3 regions of the Paenibacillus sp. FSL R5-0810 genome follow, and region 2 is predicted to be linked to each of the others. Evidence: predicted binding sites of a transcription regulator. Region 2 holds the regulator's gene; each other region holds the start of a gene.
The links. Region 2 encodes Rex, which represses fermentation and respiration genes when NADH is low (regulators of the CRP and FNR family bind a similar motif). Its sites were predicted from a motif close to TTGTGAAATATTTCACAA; they were not measured.
Positions count from the first base shown of each region.

Region 1: a site for Rex is predicted at 3,132-3,149, ahead of MKX76_RS24530 (cytochrome ubiquinol oxidase subunit I). Genes of this name have one in related genera too.
Region 3: a site for Rex is predicted at 3,360-3,377, ahead of MKX76_RS10300 (nitrate/nitrite transporter). Genes of this name have one in related genera too.

Region 1 covers NZ_JBBOCF010000001.1:5,521,752-5,528,315, reverse strand. Annotated here, with positions in the region: gene MKX76_RS24540 (ABC transporter ATP-binding protein/permease) at 1-646, opposite strand, end outside; gene cydB (cytochrome d ubiquinol oxidase subunit II) at 646-1,662, opposite strand; gene MKX76_RS24530 (cytochrome ubiquinol oxidase subunit I) at 1,649-3,052, opposite strand; gene ade (adenine deaminase) at 3,370-5,175, opposite strand; purine riboswitch at 5,436-5,537, opposite strand; gene MKX76_RS24520 (NAD(P)H-dependent oxidoreductase) at 5,648-6,226, opposite strand; gene MKX76_RS24515 (TetR/AcrR family transcriptional regulator) at 6,295-6,564, opposite strand, start outside.
Region 2 covers NZ_JBBOCF010000001.1:2,613,372-2,619,935, reverse strand. Annotated here, with positions in the region: gene dinG (ATP-dependent DNA helicase DinG) at 1-2,109, shown strand, start outside; gene MKX76_RS11780 (redox-sensing transcriptional repressor Rex) at 2,178-2,840, shown strand; gene MKX76_RS11775 (amidohydrolase) at 2,818-4,116, shown strand; gene MKX76_RS11770 (cell wall elongation regulator TseB-like domain-containing protein) at 4,145-4,663, shown strand; gene MKX76_RS11765 (hypothetical protein) at 4,927-5,460, shown strand; gene MKX76_RS11760 (AAA family ATPase) at 5,453-6,564, shown strand, end outside.
Region 3 covers NZ_JBBOCF010000001.1:2,293,323-2,299,886, reverse strand. Annotated here, with positions in the region: gene narJ (nitrate reductase molybdenum cofactor assembly chaperone) at 1-338, shown strand, start outside; gene narI (respiratory nitrate reductase subunit gamma) at 335-1,027, shown strand; gene MKX76_RS10315 (GAF domain-containing protein) at 1,078-1,548, shown strand; gene MKX76_RS10310 (sensor histidine kinase) at 1,545-2,624, shown strand; gene MKX76_RS10305 (response regulator transcription factor) at 2,621-3,268, shown strand; gene MKX76_RS10300 (nitrate/nitrite transporter) at 3,441-4,964, shown strand; gene MKX76_RS10295 (YwiC-like family protein) at 5,097-5,819, shown strand; gene MKX76_RS10290 (MFS transporter) at 6,062-6,564, shown strand, end outside.

The sequences.
Region 1 (6,564 bases), 2.9 Mb from region 2:
CGCTGTGCTTGCGGCTCTGGCCTAGAAATTTCAGCGTCATAAGCCCCCTGAGCGAGTCGACGAAATGATTGGACAGCATCCGGTAAGAATCCAGCTGCCGCTCAGTCTGCTTCCTTGCAGCGAGGCCGACAAGAATCAGGAAGGCAATCAGAATCGGCATGGTCACGAGCAAAATAATGCCCGAAATCCGGTCGGTCATGAATACGTACAGCCATACCAGCGCAGGAGTTATGCCCGCGCCCATCATCCGGGGGATGGTCAGCTCCGCATATTTGCGGAACTTGCCGATGCCCTCCAGCACAAGCGTAACCACATTGCCCGTTCCTTCCTTCCGGATCAGCGCCGGCCCTCTCCGGAAGAGCACGCCGAGCAGCTCCTTACGAAGGCTTGTGCCGGTCTGCTCCGCAAAGCGCTGCGCAATCCCTTGCTGGATGGCTCCGACCCCGTGCCGCAGCAGAAAAGCAAGCAGAAACAGGGCAATGGTTCCTCCCTGCTCCTGCAGCGAGGCCCCCGCGAACAGCGCGGAAACCGTCTCTGCAAGCCATTTGGCCTGCAGGAGGATGGCCATGCTCTGTGCCAGGGTACATACGGCGACCAGTAGAAACGTCGTCTTGGCGCCACGGTAACCCAGCAGATCTTTTCCCATCAGTATTCCAGATGCTCCTTCTCATGTACCCGTTTGTGGAAAACGAAGTAACTCCAGATTTGATAACCCAAGACGAAAGGCAGCAGCGTGACGGCCACGATGGTCATCACCTTCAGCGAATACGGGCCGGAAGCCGCATTATAGATCGTCAGATCGAACGCCTGGCTGATAGAGCTGATCATGACCCGCGGGAACAATCCCGCGAACACGGAGGTTACCGTAAGAGCGATCACGGCGCCGGTCATCCCGAACGCCCAGCCATCCCGCTTGAGGCTCATGAAATATCCGCCGAGCAGGAAGGCCAGCAGCGCCAGCCCCAGCAGAACGGCGATCAGGCCGCCCCGGCGCTCGAACACGTCCGTCATGAAATACGTCATGACGCCGAATGCCGCGAACAGTCCCGCAACCGGAAGCAGCAGCTTCCGTGCCATGGAGCGTGCGCGCTCTTGCAAGTCCGAGGTCGTGCGAAGCGTCGTGAACATCAAGCCGTGCAGCAGGCACAGCAGCGTCATCGTCAGCCCGCCAACCACCGTATAGGCATTGACGATATCGAAGAAACCGGCGTGCATTTCCATTGCTTCGTTAATCGGCAGCCCCTGGATCAGGCAGGCAAATACGACGCCGAGCAGGAACGGAGGCAGCACGCTGCCTGTGAAAATGGCGCCGTCCCATACCCTTTTCCAGCGGGCATTCCCCACCTTCCCCCGGAACTCAAAGGCTACGCCGCGGCCGATCAAGGCCAGCAGGAGGAAGACAAGCGGAATGTAGAACCCGCTGAACAAGGTCGCGTACCAGTTCGGGAACGCCGCGAACATCGCGCCCCCTGCCGTTAGCAGCCATACCTCGTTCGCGTCCCAGAACGGGCCGATGGAATTGATGAGCACGCGGCGCTCCGTGTCGCTTTTGGCCAGAAGCTGCGTGGACATCCCAACGCCGAAATCAAAGCCCTCGAGAAAAAAGAACCCGATAAACAATACCGCAACCAGCACAAACCATACTTCATTAAGAGACAGCATTGTAGCCCTCCTTGTTAAACGGATCGCTTGCGTGGCGGTGGTCCGCCTCCTCCGCATACGGCCCTTTCTTAATCACCTTGACGAACAGATAGGCCATGACAGCCGCCAGCACCGCGTAAATCGCCGTAAACACGATCAGCGAGAACAGAATCGACCCGGCGCTGACATTCGGCGAAATGCTGTTCTCCGTCGTAATGAGCCCGAACACCGTCCACGGCTGGCGCCCGATTTCCGTCATAATCCAGCCCGAGCTGTTCGCTATGATCGGCAGGGAGATGCCAATCAGCATCATGCTCAGGAACCACTTCCCGGCCTGTTCGACCTTTTTGCGCAGCATCAGCCAAGCACCGTACAGACCAAGCAGAATCATGGCCGTTCCGGCCGCCACCATAATCCGGAAGCTCCAGAAGGTCGTGCGCACCGGAGGAATATAATCGCCCGGGCCGTATTCCTGCTCGTACTGGGACTGCAGCTCTTTCATCCCGATCACTTCGCCGCTAAATTTGCTGTAAGACAGGAAGCTGAGCAAATACGGGACTTTGAATTCCGCCGAGTTCTCCTGCTTATCCGGATCGATCGACGCAAAGACCGTCCACGGCGCCGGGTCCTCGCTCGTTTCCCACAGGCCCTCCGCAGCAGCCATCTTCATCGGCTGAGTCTGCACGAGGTACTGCGCCTGCTGGTGGCCGAACACCGCAACCAGAATGGAGGTAATCAGGCCAACCACAATCGCGAGGTTGAACGATCTTTTGAAAAAGTCCAGGTCCTGCTTCTTCATCAGCTTATACGCGCTCACCCCGGCTACGAGGAAAGCGCCGGTAGCCAGCGCCCCGAAAATCGTATGCGGGAACTCCACCAGCAGCTGACCGTTCGTGATCAGCGCGAAAAAGTCGTTCATCTCCGCCCGACCGTTGTTGATCTCGAATCCGACCGGACGCTGCATGAACGAGTTGGCGGCCAGAATCCAGAACGCCGACATCAAGGTGCCGAAGGACACCAGCCAGATGCTCAGCAGATGGACCTTCTTCGAAAGCCGGTCCCAGCCGAAGATCCACAGGCCGATGAACGTCGATTCGAGGAAAAAGGCCAGCAGTGCCTCGATCGCCAGCGGCGCGCCAAACACGTCCCCGACGAACCGGGAATAATCGGACCAGTTCATGCCGAACTGGAATTCCTGCAGAATCCCCGTCACTACGCCGACCGCAAAGTTAATGAGAAACAGCTTGCCCCAGAATTTGGCCATCCGTTTATACACGTCCTGGCCTTTGACAACGTACATCGTCTCCATGACGGCGATCAGAAACGCCAACCCGATGGAGATCGGTACGAAAATAAAGTGAAAAATAGTTGTCGATGCGAACTGTATTCGCGCCAGCATCACCGGATCCATAACATACCCCTTCCTTTAGCTCACGTCATCATTTTAAATTTGATTCTTTTGGTATTGTCGCAGACTGGAGCAGGCAGGATTGTGATTAACATCACAATATCGGAGTCGAAAACGGATAAAAAGTTATAAATTTGTGACAAAAATCACGAAGTCCCGAACTTAAAAGGGACAGGCCCGCCATCCCTGGTGAGCCTGCCCCTTGTATACTATACCACGTGCCTCTCCCGGCGCGCGTCGTTCCTCATCACTGCTGCACGACCCTCGTCGTTATTGCTCGTACGATGCGGCATGCAGATCATTGCATTAGCTTGTACATTTTATTGAACCGGACCCACCTCAGTCTCGATCAGCTTAAACTCTATCACATCCGCAATCCCGCGGTTCGTGATGCGGATTTCCGGAATGACCGGGAGCGCGATGAGGGAGAAGGTCATGAACGGCGCGTTGATGAAGCAGCCAAGCTCCTTCCACGCATCCTCCAGCGCCGCCACCTCCTCGGCCACGACTTCCACCGGGCGGTCAGCCAGAAGGCCGGCAATCGGCATTGCCACCTTCGCCAGCACCTTCCCGTCCCGGACGACGATCATGCCGCCGCCGCAAGCCGCCAGCTCGTTGGCGGCAAATGCCATATCGTCCACATTCGTGCCCATCACCAGCAGGTTGTGGCTGTCATGGGCCACGGTCGAAGCGACCGCACCCGACTTCAGACCGAAGCCGCTCGCGAACCCTAGCGAGATTTGCCCGGTTCCGCGGTGACGCTCGATGCAAGCAAGCTGCACGACGTCCTGCTCCAGGTCCGGCCGGATGATACCGTCCTCCACCGGGAGAACCGCCGTCATTTTAGCTGTACGGGCACTGTTCTCAATGACGCGCACGACATTGACTTCCGTTCGCGCAGCCGAACCCGATTTGCTGCGGAGCAGGAAATCTTCCGGGGTGAGGGCCCGGGCTAGACGCACCGATTGATAAGCCTTCTCCGGATATTGGTAGGACGGAAACTCCACCACGAGGCGGCCGTTCTCCGCAACGACCTCGCCATCGGCAATGACGACCGATGGAACCATGCGCTTCAAATCGTCAATGAGCAGGATGTCCGCCGATTTCCCCGGCGAGACGCTGCCAAGGTCCAGCTCCATTCCGAAATAGCGCGCAACGTTGATCGTGCCCATTTGAATCGCGGTTACGGGGTCAACCCCTTCTTCCATCGCCCGCCGCACGATATGGTTCATATGGCCGAGCCGCACCAGCGTCTGCGGGTATACATCGTCGGTAATGAGCGACATGTTGTCCGTGCGCACCTTATCCTCGGTCACCACTTTGATGACCTCCTTGATGTCCTGCCATGCCGAACCCTCGCGGATCATCAGATGCATCCCGAGCCTAACCTTCTCCAGCGCCTGTTCCCGTGTCACCGTCTCGTGGTCGGAGCTAACCCCTGTAGCCAAATAAGCCTGAAGCATTCGGTCATCCTCAGCCGGAAAATGTCCGGTTACCGTCTTGCCCGCACGCAGCGTTGCTTCAATCTCTCCGAGCATCGTCGGATCGCCGTTCACGACGCCTGGGAAGTTCATTACTTCACCGAGGCCTGCCGTGCCGGGCCAGGTCAGCCCCTCTTCGATATCGGATACGCCAAGCTGGGCGCCGCCATCCTCCAGATCGAATGTTGCGGGGACGCAGGAAGGAATGGTCGTGAATACCTTCAGCGGCAGCTGCTGACCTTCCTCATGCATCCAGCGCACGCCTTCCATGCCGAACACGTTGGCAATCTCGTGCGGATCCATATAGATACCGGTCGTTCCGCTTACGATGGCCGCCTTGGCAAATTCGGTCACCGTCAGCATCGTGGATTCGACGTGCATATGGCCATCAAGCAGTCCCGGCGTAATATACCGCCCTTTGCCATCAATCACTTTCGTGCCCTCGCCGATGGTATGATCCGCATTGCCGATATAGGCAATGCGCCCGGCTGCAACCGCCACGTCCATATTCGCTTGAAGCTCGCCCGTAAATACGTTGACCAGCGTGCCGTTCTTGATCACCAGCTCGGCTGGCGACTGCCCCAAAGCAACCTGTCCCAGCTGCCGGCTGACCTCGTATCGTTTATGTCTTTTGCTTGAACTCATGATGATTGCACGCTCCCCTTTTTTATGATGAAACGGTATTTAAATCAAAATCGATCCGCTGATAACACGCCAAACAACCCGGACAGCGTCTCTCGCCCGGGTTGCCTGTACTATATCCATAGAGGAAGAGAACTCCCGTGCGCCAGCAAACTTGCTATCTAGTCTGTACATCAACCTACCCGTTAAAACGTGCCGGGTTCCTTTTGGGGTTGATTGGACTGCCCTGCTTCTATGCGTTGCCGGAGCTATCGCTTGGGGGATGGAATTCTCAACCTTTATGTAGTCAAGTTATTTACGGTAACCTGGTAGAAACGCCAGGGCCCTATTCCCCGGCATATACATCAAAGATTAGATTTTGAACAATCATTACCTTCCATTCGACTTTTCGTTTTATTATATTGTATGAATTATAATCCTCCTGCCCGAGAAGTCAAGCCAATAGAAGGAACTGCACTTCGACGGCACTGCCCGATCACACCAGCTTCTGTCCCATTCTCTGCACACGCTCAAGCCATCGCTTTCTTGCAGTCTCGGGCATTGTGCGAAGCTGCGTGATGTTCGTTGAGCGGACAGTGCCTACCCCGCAGAACTTCAAAATGGAGCGCTTCATCATCTGATGCCCCGGTTGTCCAAGATAGAAGCGATAGTAGACATACGGCGAATCCATCGTGACGATCAAACGAGCCGTTTTTCCTCTAAGAAGCTGCTCCGGCAAAGGCGAGTTCCGACGGTACTTAAACGCGAATCCCGGCAAAAAAACCCTGTCGATGAACCCTTTGAGCAGGGCCGGCATGCCGCCCCACCAATTCGGGTACACAAATACCAGATGATCCGCCCAGGCAATCAGCTTCTGCGCCTCTTGCAGATCAGGCTCCAGCAATTGATTTCCCTTATAGCCGCCGGACAGGTTCAGATCAAAATCCAAATGCGCAAGCACCAACACCTGCACCTCCGCCCCCGATTGGGTTGCCCCCTGTGCATAGAGCGTGGCCAGCTGACTGCAATAGCTATTTTCAATGGGATTGCCTTGAATGATTAAAACCTTCTTCATACACATCTTCCTTTCACGGAAAGGGTTTTAGTTAGCAAATACTAACCATAGGACAAAAAAAGAAAAGATCACACCTGACCTCTTCCCCAACCTGTTAATGCCAATACATGTGCCGTCACTTCAGGTGCCAACGGCGCCAGCGGTTCTTCAAGCTCCCCTTGCATCGTTGAGTTCGCAAGCTGGCTGAATGCACCGATGATCAGCACAGCGGCTAATCGCGTATTCTGCGGCGGAATTTCCCGTTGCTGCACCGCCTGATCAAGCAGCTCATGCAGCGCATCCAGCGGCTGACGTCCCCTGCTCTTGACAACCTCCGTAAACAGCTCATGATGCTGGGA
Region 2 (6,564 bases):
TTGAAGGAAGTGCTTCCACAATATGAGAGCCGGGATGCGCAGGACATCATGTTCCAGGAAGTGATGCAGGCGCTTGATGAGGACAAGCATCTGTTGATCGAAGCCGGCACCGGTACTGGAAAATCGCTCGGATATTTGCTCCCGTCCATTTACCAAAGCGTCAAGCAGGAGCAGAAGGTGATGGTCAGCACGCATACGATCAACCTGCAGGAACAGCTTCGAGACCGCGACATTCCTCTGCTTACCCAGGTAGTGCCGTTCCCTTTTAAAGCAGCCATCTTTAAGGGAAGAGGTCATTATTTGTGTTTGAGAAAATTTGAACATAAAATAAATAGGAGAGATTTTCATTCGCCGAAGGAGGACGTCATTACGGCGGCCCAAATGCTGGTATGGCTCACACAGACCGAAAGCGGCGATGATGAGGAGCTGAATCTCGGCGGCCGCGGAGGCGATTTCTGGGAAACGATCGCCAGCGATTCCGATTCATGCCTTGGACGAGGCTGCCCGTGGTTCCGCAAGTGCTACTACCATCGGGCGAAGCATGAGGCCGGCATTGCGGATGTTGTCATCACGAATCATTCCAAGCTGTTTACCGATGTAAAAGCGAACCACCAGCTGCTTCCGAGCTACGAGCGGCTCGTCATCGACGAAGCCCATCATTTGGAGGATGTGGCCGGCAAGCATCTCGGGCTGCAGATGAAATATTTTACGGTGGTTCATACATTGACGCGTCTATACAAGGACAGCCGAAGCGGGCAGCTCCCTGCGCTGCGGCAGCTGCTCCAGGCTTCTCCCCATGAGAAATCCGGGGAATGGTCGGCGGTCATCGACCGGATCTATCCTGATCTGATCACGGTGAAAGAAACTTGGGACCGACTCAGCGACCAGCTGTTCGGCCTGCTTCCGGAACGCGGCGATGCTTCTCCTGGAGATGCCGGGCAATACACGCTGCGGCTCTCGCCTGCGAAGAAGCCGAAGGATTGGGGAGCGCTCGCCGAGCTGGAACAGCAGATTCACGTGACGCTGGGAGACGTCGTTCGCAAGGGAGACAAGCTGATCGCCGAGATGAAGGAAGAGCTTGACGATTACAGTGCGGACAGCCTGCTGACTGACCTGTCGGGCTTGTTTAAGGATCTGGCTGCGCATCGCGAGGATTTGCGGTCCTTCATGGCCCTGAATGACGAAGGCACCGTATACTGGATGGAGGCCAACGGCAATTTCCGCAGCAAGTCGCTGCAGCTCTACGCCGTGCCCGTTGATGTGAGCAAGCATTTGAAGGAATTGTTTTTTGACAAGAAGCGGAGCGTGATTCTGACATCGGCGACGCTGTCGGTCGATAAATCGTTTCAATTCATGATCGATAATCTAGGGCTCCAGGAGGCGGCGGACGCAGGGAATCTGAACACGGTTCAGCTGCCGTCCCCGTTCAATTACAGGGAGCAGGCGCTTCTTGTCATTCCGCGGGATTTTCCAAGCGTGAAGGGCTCCGTGGGGGATGCGGTATTTGTGGATACGCTCGTGAAGTCGCTCTCTGAAGCGGCAATAGCTACCCAAGGTCGTATGCTCGTCCTGTTTACGTCGTACCGGATGCTTCGTCAGGTGCACGAGCCGCTGAAGGAAGCGCTGGCTGCCAGCGAAATTACGGTGCTTGGTCAGGGAATGGATGGTACGAGCCGTACGAAGCTGATACGCCGGTTCCAGGATAGCAGCGCGTCGGTTCTGCTCGGGACCAGCTCCTTCTGGGAGGGCGTTGACATTCCCGGAGAAGCGCTGACCTGCCTGGCGATTGTCCGGCTGCCGTTCCAGCCGCCCAACCATCCGCTGGTCGAGGCGAAGAGCGAGCTGCTGCAGCAGCAGAAGAAGAACCCGTTCATGAAGCTGTCGGTGCCGCAAGCGGTCATCCGCTTCAAGCAGGGCTTCGGGCGGCTTGTTCGGACCGCCCACGATAAGGGAATCGTGATCGTCTACGATACCCGGGTAATCGAATCGTATTATGGAAAATACTTCTTGTATTCCCTGCCCGGACCGAAAATGGAGCATATGCCGACCGAGGGGATCGTCCCCCGTATTGCGCAGTGGCTTGAGGAAAGGGAGAATGAAAAAGAGTGAACCTAAAGGGGAGCAAGGCTTTATATTGGAAGCGATGAACTATCATCCTATTAATAGGGGGAGCATGCATGAAATCGGATAAAATTTCAGAGGCCGTAGTCCGCAGATTGCCAGTCTATTTGCGCTATTTGAATGAGCTTCATAAGCGGGAGGTGTCCACCGTCTCCTCACAGGAGCTTGGGCAGAAGCTCGACCTGAACCCGGCCCAAATCCGCAAGGATTTGGCCTATTTCGGGGATTTCGGCCGGAAGGGCATCGGGTATGATGTCTCCTATCTCATTGAGAAAATCCGCCAAATCTTGAAGCTGGACCAGAAGATCAACGTTGCGCTGGTGGGTGCGGGCAATCTCGGACATGCGCTATCCAATTACAACGCGTTTCTGAAAGATAATATGAAGATTGTGGCGATTTTCGATTCGTACCCTCCGAAAATCGGGCTGAAGATCAATAACTTGACGGTGCAGCCGATGGAAGAGCTGGACAAGACGGTCCAGGAATACGGCATTCGAATCGGGATCATTACGGTACCGGATTTTGAAGCGCAAAACGTAGCCAATCAGCTGATCAACGCCGGAATCGAGGCGATTTTGAATTTTGCCCCGACGATTCTGAAGGCGCCGCCTCATATCCGCATTCACACCGCGGATTTTACGACGGATCTGCAAAGTCTGGCTTACTATTTGGACAATGGGAAGGAGGATGCGCAGCATGACAACGAAGTGGATGGTTAAGAACGGAACATTTGCCGTGCTTCAGGAAGGACAGCCGGTTCTCCGCGGGTATATGGTTGTGGAGGACGACCGCATCACGTATTTGGGAGAAGAGGAGCCTCAGGTCGATGCAGAAACCCAGGTGATGGACGGAACGCATCTGTTATTCCTTCCAGGGCTGGTCAACACGCATGGACATGCAGCCATGTCGCTGCTTCGCGGCTTTGGCGATGATCTGGCCCTGCAAGTTTGGCTGCAGGAGAAAATGTGGCCGATGGAAGCGAAGTTTACGGCCGACGATGTATTTTGGGGCACTTCGCTCTCGGTGCTCGAGATGCTGAAGGGCGGTACGACAACCTTCGTTGACATGTATGACCATATGGATCAGGTCGCCAAGGTTGTCCAAGACTCCGGAATGCGGGGAGTGCTGACAAGAGGCGTCATCGGGCTGTGTCCTCCGGAAGTACAGAAGCAGAAGCTGGATGAGGCGATTGCCTTTGCAAAGGACTGGCACGGTCAGGCGGAGGGCCGGATTACGACGATGATTTCGCCGCATGCGCCTTACACCTGCCCGCCAGACTTCATTGAGAAATTCGTTCAAGCGGCGCATGATTTGAATCTGCCGATTCATACCCATATGTCCGAAACGGCAGCCGAAGTGCAGCAGAATGTGAATGACTACGGACAGCGTCCGGTGGCCCATCTGGAGAAGCTCGGCGTGTTCTCGCGTCCGACGCTGGTTGCGCATGCGGTGCATTTGACGGACGAAGAGATTGAAATATTGGCTAAGCATGATGTCGCGGTATCCCATAACCCCGGCAGCAACCTGAAGCTGGCCAGCGGTGTTGCGCGTGTTCCCGAGCTGTTGAAAGCAGGTGTGACAGTGTCCCTTGGAACCGATGGACCAGCGAGCAATAACAACCTGGACATGTTCGAAGAAATGCGCCTGGCCGCCCTTATCCACAAGGGCGTCAGCGGCGATCCGACGGCTATTCCGGCAGCCGAAGCGCTTCGAATGGGAACCGAGTATGGAGCACGGTCGGCATTTCTTGATAACGTAGGCAGATTGGCCGTCGGGATGAAGGCGGACATGATCGCACTGGATACCGATCAAGCGCATTTCCTGCCGCGCACGGACTACATTTCGCATTCAATTTACTCGGCCTCCGCCAAGGATGTGGAGCATGTATGGGTTGACGGCAAGCAGGTGGTTAAGCACGGCTCCTGCCTCACGCTGGATGAGGAACGGATCCGCCGTGAAGCCCAGCGTTCATTCGAGCGTCTTTCGACCCTTTAGGTCAGATTAAGGGGGAGGATCAGACGGTTTGAAAAAGAGAACAAAGTGGATTTTGCTTAGTATATCCGGGCTGCTGCTGGCGCTGCTATGCGTGCAGCTGTACTATTCCTATGTCATGAAGGACACGTGGAATGAGGAGAGCCTGGCGGTGCAAGCCGCTCGCCAGCATGGCGGCCTGGTGACGAAGGATAAGACCTACAAGTCGGTATGGGGCGAGAACAACAATTATTGGGTCATCACGGGAACGAATCAGGACCAGCAGCAGATCATGGTCTGGGTGAAGTTTACGGATGATAATCTTCCTGTTGAAGGCAAGGATGCGGTTCAGGCCGTGCTGCTCAGCAGCGGATTGTCCGAGGAGCAGATGCGCGAGCAGATTCGCAATGAGATGCCGGGTGCTGTGATCAAGCGGCTGCTCCCCGTCATGTATGAAGGCGAGTATACATGGCAGCTCCAATATGAGAATCAGGGCCAATTAGGTTATCGCTTCTATCGCTTCCAGGACGGACAGGCGATCGGAGAGGACATTATTCTTCCCAATCAATAAATCAGTTATACAGGAAAGAGGCTTTCTTGTACGCGATTGTACAAGGAAGCCTCTTTGTTTTGGGTTTGTAAGCGCTGTCTGAAAAATATGGAAAAACTGTTCTTAATATTTTCACAGGAAGGCATGAAAAAGTATAGATTATGTGATATACTCATTGTTGTACTCATTAGACAGAAAACGATCTATTAGTCATAGCATATGATACTGTATATAAATGTGATTTATTCTAATCTACAAATTACTACTACTGAAGGAGGCACTTCATGAAACTGCGCATTGTCCCTATCATGCTGACGGTTGTCATTTCGGCATTGGTGCTCTTCGGCGGATGGTTTCTATATCAGCGTTTCGCCGTCCAGAGTCCGCTGGCCGATGTTGTTTCTCAATATGAAGGCGTGAAAAGTTCTCATATAGATATTAAACAGGATGCCGTATCTTTGAAACTCGATTTGGCTCCGGACACGAATTTGCAGGGCTTGGTTCAGCACATCAAGCGTGAAGGCAAATCCGTGATCGGCAGCCGGGAGCTTAAAATTCAAGTCGAGGACCACTCCTCGGAGGCGTTGGATGAGTGGTGGGAAAAGGCGATGCTGTCTGTTGCGGAGGCAATGGATAACAAGCAATACACCAACATCCAGAAATCCCTGGATCGGCTGGCCGCCGGTACGCCGAATCTGAGCGCAAAAGCGACGATCGACGACAACAATGTCTACATCAGCCTGTCGGATGGAAAGTCTGGTAAATTCATCATCTTGCCGCGTCAGCCCGGAACAATGGAGGTGTGGAGCCATGCCTAAATGGACGAAAGAAGTAGCGATCGGCTTTGTCCCGGTATTGCTGGTATTCCTGGCTTTTATCGGGGTGAATATCGTGCCGGTTATCATCGCGGTTGCTCTCGTAGGCGGATTGCTGTTCATCGCGAAGATGAGAGGCGGGATCGCCGTCGGAGCAGGAAATGAACGCAAACGCAAGAAAGCGGGCCCCTCGAAGCTGACCTTTGAGGAGATCGGCGGGCAGGACAATGCCAAGCAGGAGCTTCGGGAGGCGCTTGATTTTCTGATCCGTCATGAAGATATCAAGAAATTCGGAATCCGTCCGCTCAAGGGCATTCTTCTCACCGGTCCTCCGGGGACGGGGAAGACGCTCATGGCCAGAGCGGCCGCCCATTACACCAATTCCGTATTCGTGGCTGCATCGGGCAGCGAATTCGTTGAAATGTACGTCGGCGTCGGAGCCGGACGCATCCGGGATTTGTTTAAGGATGCCCGCACCCGGGCCGAGAAGGAGAATAAACAGAGCGCAATTATCTTTATCGATGAGATCGACGTCATCGGCGGGAAGCGTGAAGGCGGGCAGCAGCGCGAATATGATCAGACGCTGAACCAGCTGCTGACCGAAATGGATGGGATCTATTCGACCGAGGCGCCGCGTATTCTCGTCATCGCCGCCACGAACCGCAAGGAGATGCTGGATAGCGCCCTGCTTCGTCCGGGAAGATTTGACCGCCATATTCAGGTGGATCTGCCGGATAAGAAGGGACGAGCCCATATTCTAAGACTGCATGCGGCCAACAAACCGCTGCATGAGGATGTGGACCTTGAGAAAATCGCCGAGGAAGCGTACGGCTTCTCGGGCGCCCAGCTGGAAAGCGTCATGAACGAAGCGGCGATTTACACGATGCGCGAGAATGAGCAATTCATTCACCAGCGCCATCTGTCCATGGCCATCGATAAGGTCATGATGGGTGAGCGGTCAGACCGCGAATCCAATATCGAAGAGAAGAAGCGGGTAGCGATCCATGAGCTGGGTCATGCCATTATGGCGGAGCTCGTACGCCCCGGCAGCGTGAAGCAGGTGGCGCTCAGCCCCCGCGGCAAAGCTCTTGGCTATGTGCGTCACAA
Region 3 (6,564 bases), 320 kb from region 2:
CCCTGTACATGACCTATTTCAAGATGGAGGACAGCAGGGAGCGGGGGCAAATGCTTGTCAGGCTAAAGGAGACCTACGAGCTGTTCGGTCTGGAAATAGCCAGCTCCGAGCTCTCGGATTATCTGCCCCTAATGTGTGAATTTCTATATGCCGCCCGGTGGGAAGGGCACATGAAGGAAGCGACGGAGAGCCTGTCCCTTATGCTGGCGGTCTTGGAGGACGGAACGTATCATCTGTTGAAGGAGCTGGAACGGCTGGACAGCCCGTACTCCGGATTAATACGTGCGCTTCGCGACACGCTCAAAATGTGCACGATTCAGGAGGCGGAGCTCGGATGAACATGATGGATCAGCTCTTGTGGGTCATTGTCCCTTATGTCTGCATCGTGGTCTTTATTGTCGGACATATCTACAGATACCGGACCGATCAGTTTAACTGGACGGCCAAATCCAGCGAGTTTATCGAGAAGAAGCGGCTGAAAGCAGGCAGCCTGATGTTCCATCTGGGCATCATCCCGGTCATCGGGGGACATGTCGCGGGACTCGGCATCCCCCAGTCATGGATGGAGGCGGTCGGCGTTAATGAGCATTTGTACCATATCGGAGCGGTGTATGTCGGCGGCGCTTTCGGCATGCTGACATTGGCAGGCATGGTTCTGCTGACATCGCGCAGGTTTACGCTGCGAAGCGTTCGGAAGCTCAGCACGGCATCGGATCTGATCGTCAATGTGCTGCTGCTGTTCATCATTATTATGGGGATGTATAGTACGCTCGTTACGAATGCAGTGGAGCCGGATTTCAATTACCGGGAGACGATATCGGTATGGTTCCGCCAATTGTTCGTCCTTCGTCCGGATGCGTCACTAATGACAGAGGTGCCTTTGTCTTTCAAAATCCACATTCTGGCCGGGCTCGGTATTTTCGCTTTATGGCCGTTCACCCGTCTTGTCCATGTCTGGAGCGTTCCGTTGAATTATGTCGGAAGAAGATATATCCTTTATAGGAAGCACCGTAAATATGAATCGTAGACGAGAGAAGGCTTTGCGGCCTTCTTTTCTACATCAGAGGAGTTAGGGCTATGACGGTAATAGAACAGTCTGGCTATGATTATCAGCTGGAAATCGATAGGCTGCGGGATCGGTTTCAATTCGATTTCGTGTCGCTAGCGCTCGTCCAGCCTGCCGAAGACCGGTTTGTGCTGACGTGGCAGTATGCTTCAGGTAATCACAATGAGCGGTTTAAACGGATCGTGCTCCATTCGGGCAAAGGCGTCGCCGGAATTGTGTTCAAGACCGGAAAATCGATGCTCATTCAAAACGTTAACGCCGATATTGGTGCACGCGACTTATTTAATTTTCCGATCATTGCCGCCGAGAAGCTCAAGAGTCTAGGGGCCCTTCCGCTGTGGGTGGAGGCCCGGGTAATGGGCGTTTTGCTGGCCGGGTTCCGGGAGGAGAACCGGATGAATCCGGCGGTTTTTAACGATTTCCGGGAGCAGCTCGGGGTGACGTTAGGAGCTTTTCGGATCAGGGAGGTGTCGCAGACTTGATTACCATGACCGGGGATCGATTGAGCGAAATGCTGGATAAGCTGTACCGGAACGGTACGGAAGCCATCTTCTTTATGGATCAAAAAGGCGGCGTTGTCGGCATGAATCCGGCTGCCGAGCGGATTCTGGAGGTCGATGTCATTGAGCGGATTCAGTCGGGGATTGACGACTCGTTCTGTCAAACCTGCGAGGGATACACGGATGAACAGGAGCTGATGTCCTGCTCCCGATGCTATTTGAATTATCCTAAGGGAGAGTTTTCTTCCTTTCAAGTATATCTAAGGACAAGGGACGAAGGCATCGTGCCGTTCGCGGCAAGCTATCATACGATTGACGAAGAACAGGGCATCCGCGTATTGATGCTGCTTGATCTTACCAAACAGCTGAAGACGCAGGAAATGCTGCAGCGTAACCATATGCTGAAATACGTGATCAAAGCCCAGGAGGATGAACGCAAGCGGATTTCCCGTGAGCTGCATGACAGCGTCGCGCAGGAGCTCCTCAGCTCCCTGGTGGATTTGCGCGTGCTGAAATACATGAACGTAAGCGATGATGTGCTCAATAAAATCCAGCAGACGGAGCAGTCCTTGACGCGGCTGCTGGACGATATTCGGCATTTATCGGTAGAGCTTCGTCCCGCATCGCTGGACGATCTGGGCCTCGAAGCTGCGTTCAGATCGCACTTTAAATGGATGGAGAAGAATTATGGCCTGCTTGTGCATTTTTCCGCCGAGCTTGCGGCAGCCCGGTACAGCAACGAAATCGAGACCGTCGTTTACCGGGTATGCCAGGAGGCCGTGCTTAATGCGCTAAAGTATTCCGGGCTGGATGAGGTTTACGTGCGGCTGTGGGAGGAGAATGGGGGGCTTCAGCTGACCGTCCGGGATGAGGGCGTCGGCTTTAATATGTTTATTAACGAGGCGCAAGGGACCGGGCTCGGATTGTACGGCATGAGGGAGCGCGCGGAGCTGGTTGGCGGGCAGTTTACGCTGACTTCGTCGGCAGGCGCAGGCACAACGGTGCAGCTCAGTGTACCACTGTCTCAAGATGTAATGCAGGAGGGGGACCGTTCATGAAGATTGTCATTGCCGACGACCATGCCGTCGTTCGCAGCGGGTTCTCGATGATTATCAACTATCAGGAGGACATGGAGGTTGTAGCTACGGCAGCGGACGGGCTGGAAGCATACGCGATGGTAGCCAAACACAGGCCCGATGTGCTGCTGATGGACCTGAGCATGCCGCCTGGCGAGAGCGGACTTATCGCAACCGGCAAAATCAGTGCCGATTATCCAGGCACCAAGATTATCGTTCTGACCATGTACGACGATGAGGATTATCTGTTTCATGTGTTGAAGAACGGCGCGTCCGGATATGTTCTCAAGAACGCGCCGGATGATGAGCTGATCTCCGCCATACGGATGGTCTACGCCGGAGGCACGTACATTCATCCGCAGATGGCCACTTCACTGGTGCGGGAATTTATCAAGAAGGACAGCGAAAGTCCCGAGCAGGATCCGCTTAGCAGTCTTTCGCAGCGGGAGCTTGAGATTTTGCCTTTGATTGCCAAGGGTTACGGGAATAAAGAGATCGCGGAGATGCTGTATGTATCCGTGAAGACGGTAGAGGCGCACAAAGCGAAAATTATGGAGAAGCTCAATTTAAAGAGCCGGCCCCAGCTGGTTGAATATGCGCTCAAGAAGAAGCTGCTGGATTTCTGATACTGCTACGGACATTAGCCGTCGAAGGGAAACCATCTGCCTATGAATAGGGAAGTTCCTTGTCAAGGATCAGGGAACTTCCCTATTATCTTTGTGAATACATGCACTTACAATGGAATTGGGGATCCATGATACGAAAGCCATTCATTTTTCGAGAGAAAAGGTGATGGGGATGATCAAAAAAATGCAGCTGCCGCTGCAAACGATGAATCTGGTGCTCGGTTTTATGGTATGGGTGATCATATCCGCGCTGCTGCCGTTTATCCGCGAGGATATTCCGGTTCCTGCTGACCGCGTTGCCATCCTGACGGCCATTCCGGTGGTGCTGGGCTCCGTGCTGCGCATTCCGCTCGGCTATTATGCCAATATCGTCGGGGCAAGAGTTGTATTCATCGTCAGCTTTATCGCGCTTTTATTTCCGGTATATCTTATCAGCTCGGCTTCCACGTTTACCCATCTTGTGATCGGAGGGCTGTTCCTCGGCATCGGCGGCGCCGTATTCTCCGTCGGCGTCACCTCGCTTCCCAAATATTATGCCAAAGAAAAGCTTGGGCTGGTGAACGGCATTTACGGCATGGGCAACCTGGGCACCGCCGTAACGACTTTTGCCGCACCGGTGATTGCCACGCAGATCGGCTGGTCGAAAACGGTGCAACTGTATCTGGTTCTGCTGCTAATCTTTGCGGGGTTGAACGTGTTCTTGGGAGACCGCAAGGAAGTCATGGTTCGGACACCGATCATGGAACAGATTCGGGGCGTGTACAAGAACGACAAGCTGTGGTATTTCTCGCTCTTTTATTTTATTACCTTCGGTTCATTTGTCGCATTTACCGTCTACCTGCCGAACTTCTTGGTCACGCATTTCGAGCTTGCCAAGGTCGATGCGGGACTCCGCACTGCAGGATTCATTTTGCTTGCAACATTGATGCGGCCGATCGGCGGCTTTCTTGCCGACAAATTCAAACCGCTGTTCCTGCTGATGGGCGTGTTTATCGGACTTACGGTCGCTGCGATCCTTTTGGCATTCTCTCCGTCGATCGGTTTATATACCGTCGGTTGTTTAACGATTGCGGTCGGTGCGGGACTGGGAAACGGAATCATCTTCAAGCTGGTTCCGCTGTATTTCAACAAGCAGGCCGGGATCGTGAACGGCATCGTGTCCATGATGGGCGGTCTCGGCGGTTTCTTTCCGCCGCTGATGCTGTCGTTCATCCATTCGGTTACGGGTCAGTATGCGATCGGATTCATGGCCTTATCTCAAGTAGCCCTCGCCAGCTTTATCATCGTCGTCTGGATGTACTTTCAGGACAAACTTTCGGTCTCCTCGAAGGTGTTTAACTCGACAGGCCAAGGCATTCTTGTCACGGATCCGAATGGAAAAATCCATGCGGTCAATCCAGCATTCACTGCGCTGACGGGATATACCGAGGAAGAGGTGGTCGGGAGAAATCCGAGCATCCTGAAATCCGGACGTCAATCTAAGGACTTCTATACCGAGATGTGGACGGAAATTGCAGAACGGGGCAGCTGGCAGGGTGAAATTTGGAACCGCAGAAAGAACGGGGAAGAGTATCTTGAACTGCTTACGATCAATGCCGTAAAGGACGAAACGGGAGATATTATTCATTATGTAGGCACATTCAGCGACATTACGGAACAAGCGGCAGCGGGCCGAGCAACGGCACGGACAACGTAGGGGCAGGAGCGTCATCGCTGCGGCAGTGATTCCTTGATGAAGCGAAAGCCTTGGGAAAACCTGCAAGTATCTTCAAACATTTGTTGCCTGGAGTCAGGATCGAATATCAGTTGGAAAGCGCAGGGGAGAAGGATGAACCGAACGAAGATCGTGATACCTCGGGAACACGGAGGATGGGCGATGCTCATCGTCCCCTATATGATCGGAATGACGGCGGCCAAGCCAACCGTTCTGCATGTTCCGCTGTTTTTGGCATGGCTGCTGCTGTATTTCGCTTCGTATCCATTGTTACAATCGCTCAAGAGGAAAAAACAGACCTCAGAGGTGTATTGGGGAATCGGGTACGCTGCAGCCGGAGCGGTGTTTCTCATTCCCGTCATCTGGCATGCCCCGTGGATGCTGTGGTTCGCCCCGGTGCTGCTTGCATTGATCACCGTTAACATATGGCATGTCGTACGGCGCAAGGAGCGTGCGCTTCTGAATGATCTATGCGCGATTCTGCTGTTCTGCACAGGCGGTGCGGCTGCCTATATGCTTGGCGGCGGAACTGTCGGTAAAGAGCTGGCGGTTGTAGCCCTGGTGAATGTGGTCTATTTTGCCGGCACCGTTTTCTTCGTGAAATCCGTCTTCAGAGAACGGAAGAACAAGCGGTATACGGTCTATTCGCGGGCGTATCATGTCGCTGCGCCGGCCGTTCCTCTGATCCTCGGCTTACCCTGGCTCGCTGCTGCGTTTCTGTTTCCGCTTTGCCGAAGCTGGCTGTTTTCCGGAAAAGTCATCAAGCCGATGAATGTTGGCATTATCGAAATTATAGGTTCCGTGCAATTTTTAGGGATCAGCATGATGGTTCTTTAACCGTAAAGGGGGCAGCTCGCTGTGAAAGCCTCCCAGGCAGCCGGCATTTGTCAGGGGTGGCGGGGGAAGGTCGAAGAACACAATTTGATCCCATACAAAGCCAAACAGCCTTGGGTGCATCGACCACCGAAGGCTGTTTTTCGTGCCGGATTCCATCAGGGGACATCTTTTGAAAAAAACAGGGTAGCGAGGAGAGAAATCTATGGTATTCTGAGGAATAGCATACGAAAGGGGAGCGGATCATGCCGAAACTACCGGAACGTTCTGGAAGAGAACAAGCACTTCCAAAGATTCAGAAGTACATAGAATCTCCCGTTCTTCAAGAACGGCTGTACAAGCGAACGCTTATTATCGTGATCCTGTCGCAAATATTCGGCGGAGCGGGGCTAGCGGCAGGCTTAACCGTCGGAGCGCTGCTTGCCCAGGAAATGCTTAAAACCGCTAGCTTTGCGGGTATTCCAGCCGCACTGATAACGGTAGGCTCCGCGCTAGGTGCTTGGTATGTCGGACGGCTTAGCCAGCGTTTCGGGCGGGGGCCGGGTCTCGCAACAGGGTTCCTTGCCGGCGGGATTGGAGCAATCGGGGTCATTATTGCAGCGTCCTTACAGAACATCATTCTGCTGTTTGCTTCATTGCTGATCTACGGTGTAGGCACAGCCACTAATTTGCAAGCGAGATATGCAGGGACGGATCTGGCTAAGCCTTCACAGCGTGCATCGGCGGTCAGTGTGGCAATGGTATCGAC